One region of the Micromonospora sp. NPDC050695 genome, then DNA from elsewhere that is predicted to be linked to it. Evidence: riboswitches for the same ligand, from Rfam matches in the RefSeq annotation. Region 1 holds a riboswitch; the other holds the start of a gene.
What was found. A riboswitch is a leader RNA that binds a small molecule or an ion and turns the genes downstream of it on or off. The one in region 1 is predicted to bind cobalamin.
Positions count from the first base shown of each region.

Region 2: it holds a riboswitch for cobalamin, as region 1 does, so the genes downstream of both, AB0H52_RS06495 (ribonucleoside-diphosphate reductase subunit alpha) here and cobN (cobaltochelatase subunit CobN) in region 1, are expected to answer to the same signal.

Region 1 is NZ_JBFAHZ010000013.1:10,453-14,660, forward strand. Features, by position in the region: gene AB0H52_RS12610 (inositol monophosphatase family protein) at 1-239, opposite strand, end outside; gene AB0H52_RS12615 (DUF5919 domain-containing protein) at 236-1,120, opposite strand; gene AB0H52_RS12620 (hypothetical protein) at 1,274-1,549, shown strand; cobalamin riboswitch at 1,898-2,027, shown strand; gene cobN (cobaltochelatase subunit CobN) at 2,316-4,208, shown strand, end outside.
Region 2 is NZ_JBFAHZ010000006.1:113,766-117,973, reverse strand. Features, by position in the region: gene AB0H52_RS06495 (ribonucleoside-diphosphate reductase subunit alpha) at 1-1,584, opposite strand, end outside; cobalamin riboswitch at 1,776-1,993, opposite strand; gene AB0H52_RS06490 (MFS transporter) at 2,070-3,296, opposite strand; gene AB0H52_RS06485 (ROK family protein) at 3,338-4,208, shown strand, end outside.

The sequences.
Region 1 (4,208 bases):
GCCCAGGTCAGTGCGCTGGTGTCGCCGCTGGTGCCGTACTCCTCGCCGAGGAATCCGATGTCAGGCGCCTTGGCGGCCAGGTGCTCGCGGACCGCTCGCTCGATGGCGTAATCCACGTCCGAGGCCATGTCGCGGTCACCCTTGAAGGTCAGCGCACCGGGCTGAAGCGTCCGCATCAGGTCGTGTGCCAGGTCAACGGCCTCCTGTGCGAGGGGGAGGAGGCGGGCGTAGTCGGTCATAGCTGGCGGCTGCGCTCCCATAGCGAGCTGAACATATCGTCGAATATCGGGTAAAGACCGGAGGGGCCGGCGCTGCGCTCGATGACCATGGTCGGGCAGTCGACACCTCGCATCTGCGGTAGGTAGTGCTGGACAACGCAGAGTCGACCATCGATCAGAAGGACGTTGGCGCGAATGGACTCGTCGTAGACGCCGATGGCGAGGTTGTCTCGGGCATTCGCGGGGAGCCGGTCGCGAATGCGGCGGGCCAGGTTCTGGATGTTGAGTTCGGTGAGCGCCCTGAGGTGTCCGTCTGGATAGTCGTCCTCACGCTCCTGCCGCCTGATCGCCTCGCCGGCCGGGTCAAGGAACAGGCATCGGAGGCGGGTGCCCGCGGCGAGAAGTTTCAGGAGGCGGTTGTCGGCGTACTGCTGACAGATGAGGTTGAGTGAAAGGCCGGACGCTCGGATGTCCGTCGCATGGTCGAAGAGGGCTTGCGGAGGCGCCTCCGCCATGAAATCCGATCGGCTGGAATAGATGGCGGTGACATCAGCGCATCGGTCCCGCATTGCCTTGCCGGCCTGCTGGCCGGCGAGGTCCGGGGCCGGCTCGCGTTCGCCTAGGAGGAGCGCCATGCGTGCATGGCGTGGCATGGACAGGCCGGCGCAGATGCGGGTGAGGACATCGATGCTGCTGACCCGGCGGGCACCGCTGGTGATCTCGCTGACCTGAGCCTGGCTGAGGCCGGTGGCGACACCGAGGGTGGTTTGGCTGGCGCGGGTGGCTCGCTGGACGAGGCGGAATACCTGAGCGAGGTCGCGAGCGGCCAAGGCATCGAGCATATCGGTGGTGTCCCACAGCAGGTCGTCAGTGGTAAGCGCGGTAGTTGTGCGGACGCTCACGGCAGGCTCCCTTCCTGCTCAAGGGCCGAGGGTCAGCTTATCCAGTAGTCAGATGGCATGCCGGGATGCCATCCGGAGGGCGGATGAGAGTTATCCGTTGAGTAATCACCCTCTGTGATGGATCGCTGGGGTTGCGGTGAGCAGGGTCGTGGTGTGAGCCTGCGGTCCCGCCCCCACCTGCCCATGCGCCCCGCCTGGTTGTGCCGCAACTGTGCCGCCGCGTGGCCATGTTCCCGCGCGCAACTCGATCTCGTCGCCGAGTTCTACGGCCACTCGCTGGCGCTGGCCCTTTACCTGACGTCCTGCATGAACGAGGCCATCCACGACTTGTACGGTCTCGGCGGTCGCCCCGACCTTGCCGTGATGCACGCGCGCTTCCTTGGCTGGCTGTCGTTGACTCGCCGGCCGCGTCGCTCTCAGCGTGAGTGACCCCGGGCTGATCATGTGTTCGTTCTTTGGCGCCCGCCGGCCCGCCCGCAACGAATGCGGACCGGGAGCCGGGCCGAACCGGAAGGCCACACCCGGTGATGGGGCGTCCATGGCCCCCTTTGGAGCTGAATCGTCTACGACATCAGCTCCAAAGGGGGCCGCGCACACACTGCCCAGCCGTGGGATCCCTCCGCCGTCGACGAACCGGCTCGGCAGCCCGCGACTGCGACGAGAGGCCCCCCGCCGGCATCTTCGCAGTTCACTGTGGCGAGCGCCGCCGTCCGATGCAGGCGTGCGCGTTGACCGGCGGCGCGGCGGTGTGGCAGCATTCGCGGCCTGACGGCAGTGAAGGAAGTCGGTGCGAATCCGACGCGGTCCCGCCACTGTCACCGGGGAGTGATCCCCCCTCGTGAGTCACGGCCGTGTGTCTGCGGTTGGAAGGCCGGGGGAGAGCGTCGATCCGGAAGCCAGGATACTTCGGCCGTCGGATGTACCCCAGGGCGTGGACACCCGAGGAGGACCCGATGACGCACGGCGTCTCCGTCACCGACGACCATCGTCGTGACCTGAGCGACGGCCGCTCTGCCGCACCCATACCCGGGCGCTCTCCCGCCGTTCACCGCTGAGTTCCGCGCCGCGCCACCCGTCGCCGCCGGCCGCACGCCGGTGAGCCGGCCGGATCGCGGTACCCGCTGAACCCCGCGCCCATCCCACGTCGCCAGGCGCTTCCCCGCGAGCGTGCCGACGTTACTGTCCGGAGCCTGCCGTGCGCATCCTGCTGCTCTCCACCGCCGACACCGACCTGCTGGCCGCCCGCGCCAGCGGCGTCGACTACCGCCTGGCCAACCCGGCCCGGGTCGCCGCCGACGAGGTGCCCGTCCTGCTCGACGGGGTCGACCTCGCCGTCGTACGCCTGCTCGGAGGCCGGCAGGCGTGGCCCGACGGCCTCGCCGCGGTGCTCGCCGGCGGACGCCCCACGGTCGTGCTCGGCGGTGAGTCGGTGCCCGACGCGGAGCTGACGGCCCTCTCCACCGTGCCGTCCGGGGTCGCCACCCAGGCGCTCGCGTACCTCGTCGAGGGCGGGCCGGACAACCTCGCCCAGCTGGCCCGGTTCCTCTCCGACACCGTGCTGCTCACCGGCGAGGGTTTCGCCCCACCCGCGCCCACACCGGCGTACGGGGTGCACGGCGATCATCGCGCCGACCCGGACCGGCCCACCGTGGGGATCGTCTTCTACCGGGCGCACGCGCTCGCCGGCAACACCGGATTCGTCGACGTGCTCGCCGACGCGGTACGCGACGCCGGTGGCAGTCCGCTGCCCATCTTCTGCGGCTCGCTGCGCGGGCTGACCGCCGGCGCCGGACCGCTCGGACTGTTCGCCCGCTGCGACGCGCTGCTGGTCACCGTCCTCGCCGCCGGGGGCGCGGTCGCCGCGGACGCCTCCGGCGGCGGTGCCGAGGACGCCTGGGACGTCGGCGCCCTCGCCGCCCTGGACGTGCCGGTCATCCAGGCGCTCTGTCTCACCAGCACCCGCGAACAATGGGCCGGCAGCGACGCCGGACTGTCCCCGTTGGACGCCGCGATGCAGGTGGCCATCCCCGAGTTCGACGGCCGGATCGTCACCGTGCCGTTCTCGTTCAAGCGGATCGACGCCGACGGGCTCTCGGTCTACGCCGCCGACCCCGAGCGGGCCGCGCGGGTCGCCGGCATCGCGGTGCGCCACGCCCGGCTGCGCTACGTGCCCAACGCCGACAAGCGGATCGCCGTCGTGCTCAGCTCGTACCCCACCAAGCACTCCCGGGTCGGCAACGCCGTCGGGCTGGACACCCCCGTCTCGGCGGTCCGGTTGCTCGCCGCGCTGGCCGACGCCGGCTACCACCTGGGCGACGCCCCGGTACCCGACGACGGTGACGCGCTGATCCACGCGCTGATCGCCGCCGGGGGGCACGACGTGGAATGGCTCACCCCGGAGCAGTTGGCCGCCGCCGAGGCCCGGATACCGGGGCGGACGTACCGGCGGTGGTTCGACCAGGTCCCCGCCGAGCTGCGCGAACGGATGCGGGAACACTGGGGTGAGCCGCCCGGCGAGCTGTACACCGACGGCGACGACATCGTGCTCGCCGGGCTGCGCTTCGGCAACGTGGTGCTGCTCATCCAGCCGCCCCGCGGCTTCGGGGAGAACCCGATCGCCATCTACCACGACCCGGACCTGCCGCCGAGTCACCACTACCTGGCCGCGTACCACTGGCTGGCCGCGCCGGTCGCCGACGGCGGCTTCGGCGCGGACGCCGTGGTGCACCTCGGCAAGCACGGCACCCTGGAGTGGCTGCCCGGCAAGGGCCTCGGCCTGGCCGCCGGCTGCGCGCCCGACGCGGTCCTCGGTGACCTGCCGCTGGTCTACCCGTTCATCGTCAACGACCCCGGCGAGGGCACCCAGGCCAAGCGGCGCGCGCACGCCGTGGTCATCGACCACCTGGTGCCGCCGATGGCCCGTGCCGAGACCTACGGCGAGCTGGCCAAACTGGAACAACTGCTCGACGAGTACGCCACCGTGCAGGCCCTCGACCCGGCCAAGCTGCCCACCGTGCGGGCGCAGATCTGGGACCTCGTCCGCGCCGCCGAACTGCACCACGACCTGCACGCCGAGGCGATGCCCGAC
Region 2 (4,208 bases), on a different contig from region 1:
CTCCTCGCTGACCCGGGTGGACAGCTCCCGCGCGGCCGGCGAGTCGAACGGGAGCCGCAACGCGAAGAACACGTCCTGAAGGCCCATCAGCCCGAGCCCGACGGGGCGCCAGCGCGGGTTGCTCGCCGCCGCCTGTGGGGTCGGGTAGTAGTTGATGTCGATGACCCGGTCGAGGAACGTCACGGCGGTGCGGACCGTGGCGCGCAGCCGCTCCCAGTCGAGGTCGCCGTCGGCGAGGTGGGCGGCGAGGTTCACCGAGCCGAGGTTGCACACGGCGGTCTCGGCGTCGCTGGACACCTCGATGATCTCGGTGCACAGGTTGGACAGGTGCACCACGTCGCCGTCTTCGGCGGTCTGGTTGCACAGCCGGTTGGCGGCGTCCTTGAAGGTCATCCACCCGTTGCCGGTCTGGGCGAGGGTGCGCATCATCTTGCCGTACAGCTCCCGCGCCGGCACCTGCCGCACGTAGCGGCCCTGTGCCTCGGCGGCCCGGTACGCGGCGTCGAACCGCTCCCCCCACAGGTCGGGCAGCTCGGGCACCTCGTGCGGGTCGAACAGCGACCACACCTCGTCGGCCTCGACCCGGCGCATGAACTCGTCCGGGATCCAGTTGGCCAGGTTCAGGTTGTGGGTGCGGCGGGCGTCCTCGCCGGTGTTGTCCCGCAGTTGCAGGAACTCCTCGATGTCCGGGTGCCACGGCTCCAGGTAGACGCAGGCCGCGCCCTTGCGCCGGCCGCCCTGGTTGACCGCGGCCACGCTGGCGTCCAGCGTGCGCAGCCACGGCACGATCCCGTTGGACTGCCCGTTCGTGCCGCGGATCAGCGCGCCCCGGGACCGGACCCGGGAGTACGCGATGCCGATGCCGCCGGCGAACTTGGACAGGTTCGCGACCTGCGCGTACCGCTGGTAGATGGAGTCCAACTCGTCGCGCGGGGAGTCGACCAGGTAGCAGGAGGACATCTGGGTGTGCCGGGTACCGGAGTTGAACAGCGTCGGTGAGCTGGGCAGGTAGGCCAGGCTGGACATCAGCCGGTAGAAGCCGACCGCCTCGTCGGGGGTGGTGGACAGGCCACAGGCCACCCGCAGCAGCCAGTACTGCGGAGTCTCCAGCACCAGCCGGGTGCTCGGGTGGCGCAGCAGGTACCGGTCGTAGACCGTGCGCAACCCGAAGTACTCGAAGCGCCGGTCGCCGTCCGGGTCGACGGCGTCGTCGAGCATGGTGGCGTGCGCGGCGACGAACGCGGCGGTCTCGTCGCCGATCAGGCCCTCCGCGTGACCGGTCCGGATCGCCGCGCTGAACGAGGTGACGCCCTGGCGGCGGACCTCCTTGTCGACGTAGACGGCCAGCAGGCGGGCGGCCAGGCGGGAGTACTGCGGCTCTTCGCCGATCATCTCGGCGGCGGTCTGGATGGACAGCCGGTCCAGCTCGGCGGTGGTCGCGCCGTCGTAGAGGCCGCTGATCGTGCGGGTGGCGACCCGCAGCGGGTCGACGTCGGTGAGGTCGTCGGTCCACCGCTCGACCGCCCGGACGATCCTGTTGACGTCCACCGCCTCGGTGGCGCCGTCGCGCTTGCGGACGCGCATCTGCGTCCGGCGGGGGGCCGCGCCGCTGGCGGCCGGGGCTACCTCGGTAACTGTCACCACTCGCTCCTCGGAGTTCGAGACCTGATGGTCCGGACACGAGGAGACAGACACCGGCGGACGCCACGCCGCGACGGCGTGGGTCAGGTGGCGTCGGCCGTCCCACGCGGCCTCGGACCGCCGTACGCCCGGGTGTGGGCGTACGGCGCGCTGGCAGGTCTTCGGACTCGCGGGCACGACCGGGTTCGCCGGTCTCCTACTGGCCGTCGCTTCCCAGGCCGTGTGGTGGCCCAGTGCTGATGACGGCGGTCGTTCCCACTCACCGCTGCGGGACAGTCCCGGATTTCCACCGGGTTCCCTGTTGCCTCGACCACTCCGGGTGAGCGGCCGAACCAGCTGCGCTCGACACCATATATAGGGACGCCGTGGTTGTCACACCCCACATGTCGGGCCGGGCGTGTCGGTGACACCCGTCACCGGAGGGCGGGTCAGTTCCCGACGGTGACCGGCTGCGGCACGCGCGAGCGGCGTTCGACCGCGAAGCTGACTGCCGCCAGGCCCAGTCCGAGGATCGCCAGGACCACGCCCACCCAGGCCGGCGCGAGGTAGCCGAACCCGGCGGCGATGGCGACGCTGCCCAGGGCGGCGCCGAGGCTGTTCGCGATGTTCATGGCCGACTGGTTCATCGCCGCGCCCATCAGCTGGGCGCCCGGCGCCACCGTGATGAGGCGGGCCTGCAGGACCGGCCCCAGGTAGAGGCTGGTCGCGCCGACCAGGAACGCGCCCACGAACAGGCCGGCGGGGTTCGACGCGACGAGGCCGAACACGGCGATGCTCACGATCATCGCGACGAAGCCGACGATCATGCTGCGGCGCAGGTCCCGGTCCGCGAGCCAGCCGCCCAGGGCGTTGCCGACGGTCATGCCGAGACCCACCGCGACGAGCGCCCACGGCACGGTCGCGGCGGAGAGGCCGGCGACGTCGGTGGTGACCGGAGCGATGTACGTGTCGACCGCGAAGAAGCCGGCGAAGCCGATCGCCCCGGTGGCCGCGACCAGCCACACCTGCCTGGTCCGCAGGGCCCGCAGCTCGGCGGCGGGCGAGCCCTCCACCGCCGCGGCGACCTCCGGGACGACCGCCAGCACGGCCAACAGGGTGAGCACGAAGACCCCGGCGATGACCAGGTACGCGGTGCGCCAGCCGGCCGCCTGCCCGAGTCGGGTGATCAGGGGTACGCCGACCACGTTGCTCACGGTCAGTCCGCTGAGCACGGCGGCGAAGCCGCGGGCCTCGTTGCCGGGGCCCAGCAGGGTCGCTGCGAGCAGGCCGGCCGCCCCGAAGTACGCGCCGTGCGGCAGGGCCGCGACGAACCGTGCCACCAGCACCAGGTCGAACGTCGGGGCGGTCGCCGACGCGACGGTGCCGACGGTGAAGAGGACGAGCAGGCCGAGCACCAGCTTCTTGCGGGGCAGGCGCGCGCTCAGCGCGGCGATGAGCGGGGCGCCCACGACCACCCCGAGCGCGTACGCGGTGATCATCCAGCCCGCGCGGGCCACCGCGTCGGACGGCGACCGCGCGTACTGCTCGGACAGCAGGTCGCGGCCGATGTCGGGCAGCAGGCCCATCGCCACGAACTCGGTCAGACCGACGGCCACACCGCCCAGGGCCAGGGCGGCCACCGCCGAGAGCCGTCGATTTCTGCTCAATCCATCCACCGGGAGAATTTAGCAACAGCGTTGCGTAATAGGGTGGCGAGATGACGCGCACCACAGCCGACGTGACGTTCCTGCGCGGCTACAACCAGGCGCTGGTCATGGCGGTGGGGCGTACCGTGCCGACGTTCGAGCGGTCGACCATCGTCCAGGCCACCGGCCTGACACCACAGGCGGTCTCCAAGGTGATCGCCCGCCTGACCGCCGACGGCCTGATCCGTACCGCCGGCGTCCGCCGCCCGGGCATCGGCAAACCCGCGGTCGTCTACGAGCTGGTCCCCGACAGCCGGTACGCCATCGGCGCCCACGTCGCCCGGCGCACGCTGCGCCTGGTGCTCGTCGACCTGGCCGGCGCGGTGCACCACTCGGCGGTCAGCCCGCTGCCCGACGACTTCACCCCGCAGCAGCTGCTGCACGCCCTGCGCACCGGCATCGGCGCGATCACCGCGGGCCGGGATCTGCGGGGCCGGCTCACCGGCGTCGGCATCGGGATGATCGGCCCGCTGGACCACGAGCACGGCCTGGTCCGCGACGCCCACGGTCTGCGGCACTGGCACGACGTACCGCTGCGCGAGCTCGCCGAGGCGCACCTCGGCCTGCCGGTCCACCTCGACAAGGACGTCACCGCGGGGGTCACGGCCGAGGCCTGGCGGCACGGCGGAACCTTCGGCGACGCGGTCCTCATCATGGTCGAGTCCGGCATCGGCGGCGGCTTCTGGCTGGGCGGCACGGCCCACCGGGGCGCACACACCAACGCCGGCGAGTTCGGCCACACCGTCGTCGAACTCGACGGCCCGCTCTGCGTGTGCGGACGCCACGGATGCCTGGAGATCGTGCACAACCGGGCCGCCGAGGCCGGCGACATCGCCCGGGCCGCGCGGGTCCTGGCGGTCGGCGTCGTCAACCTGCTGCAGA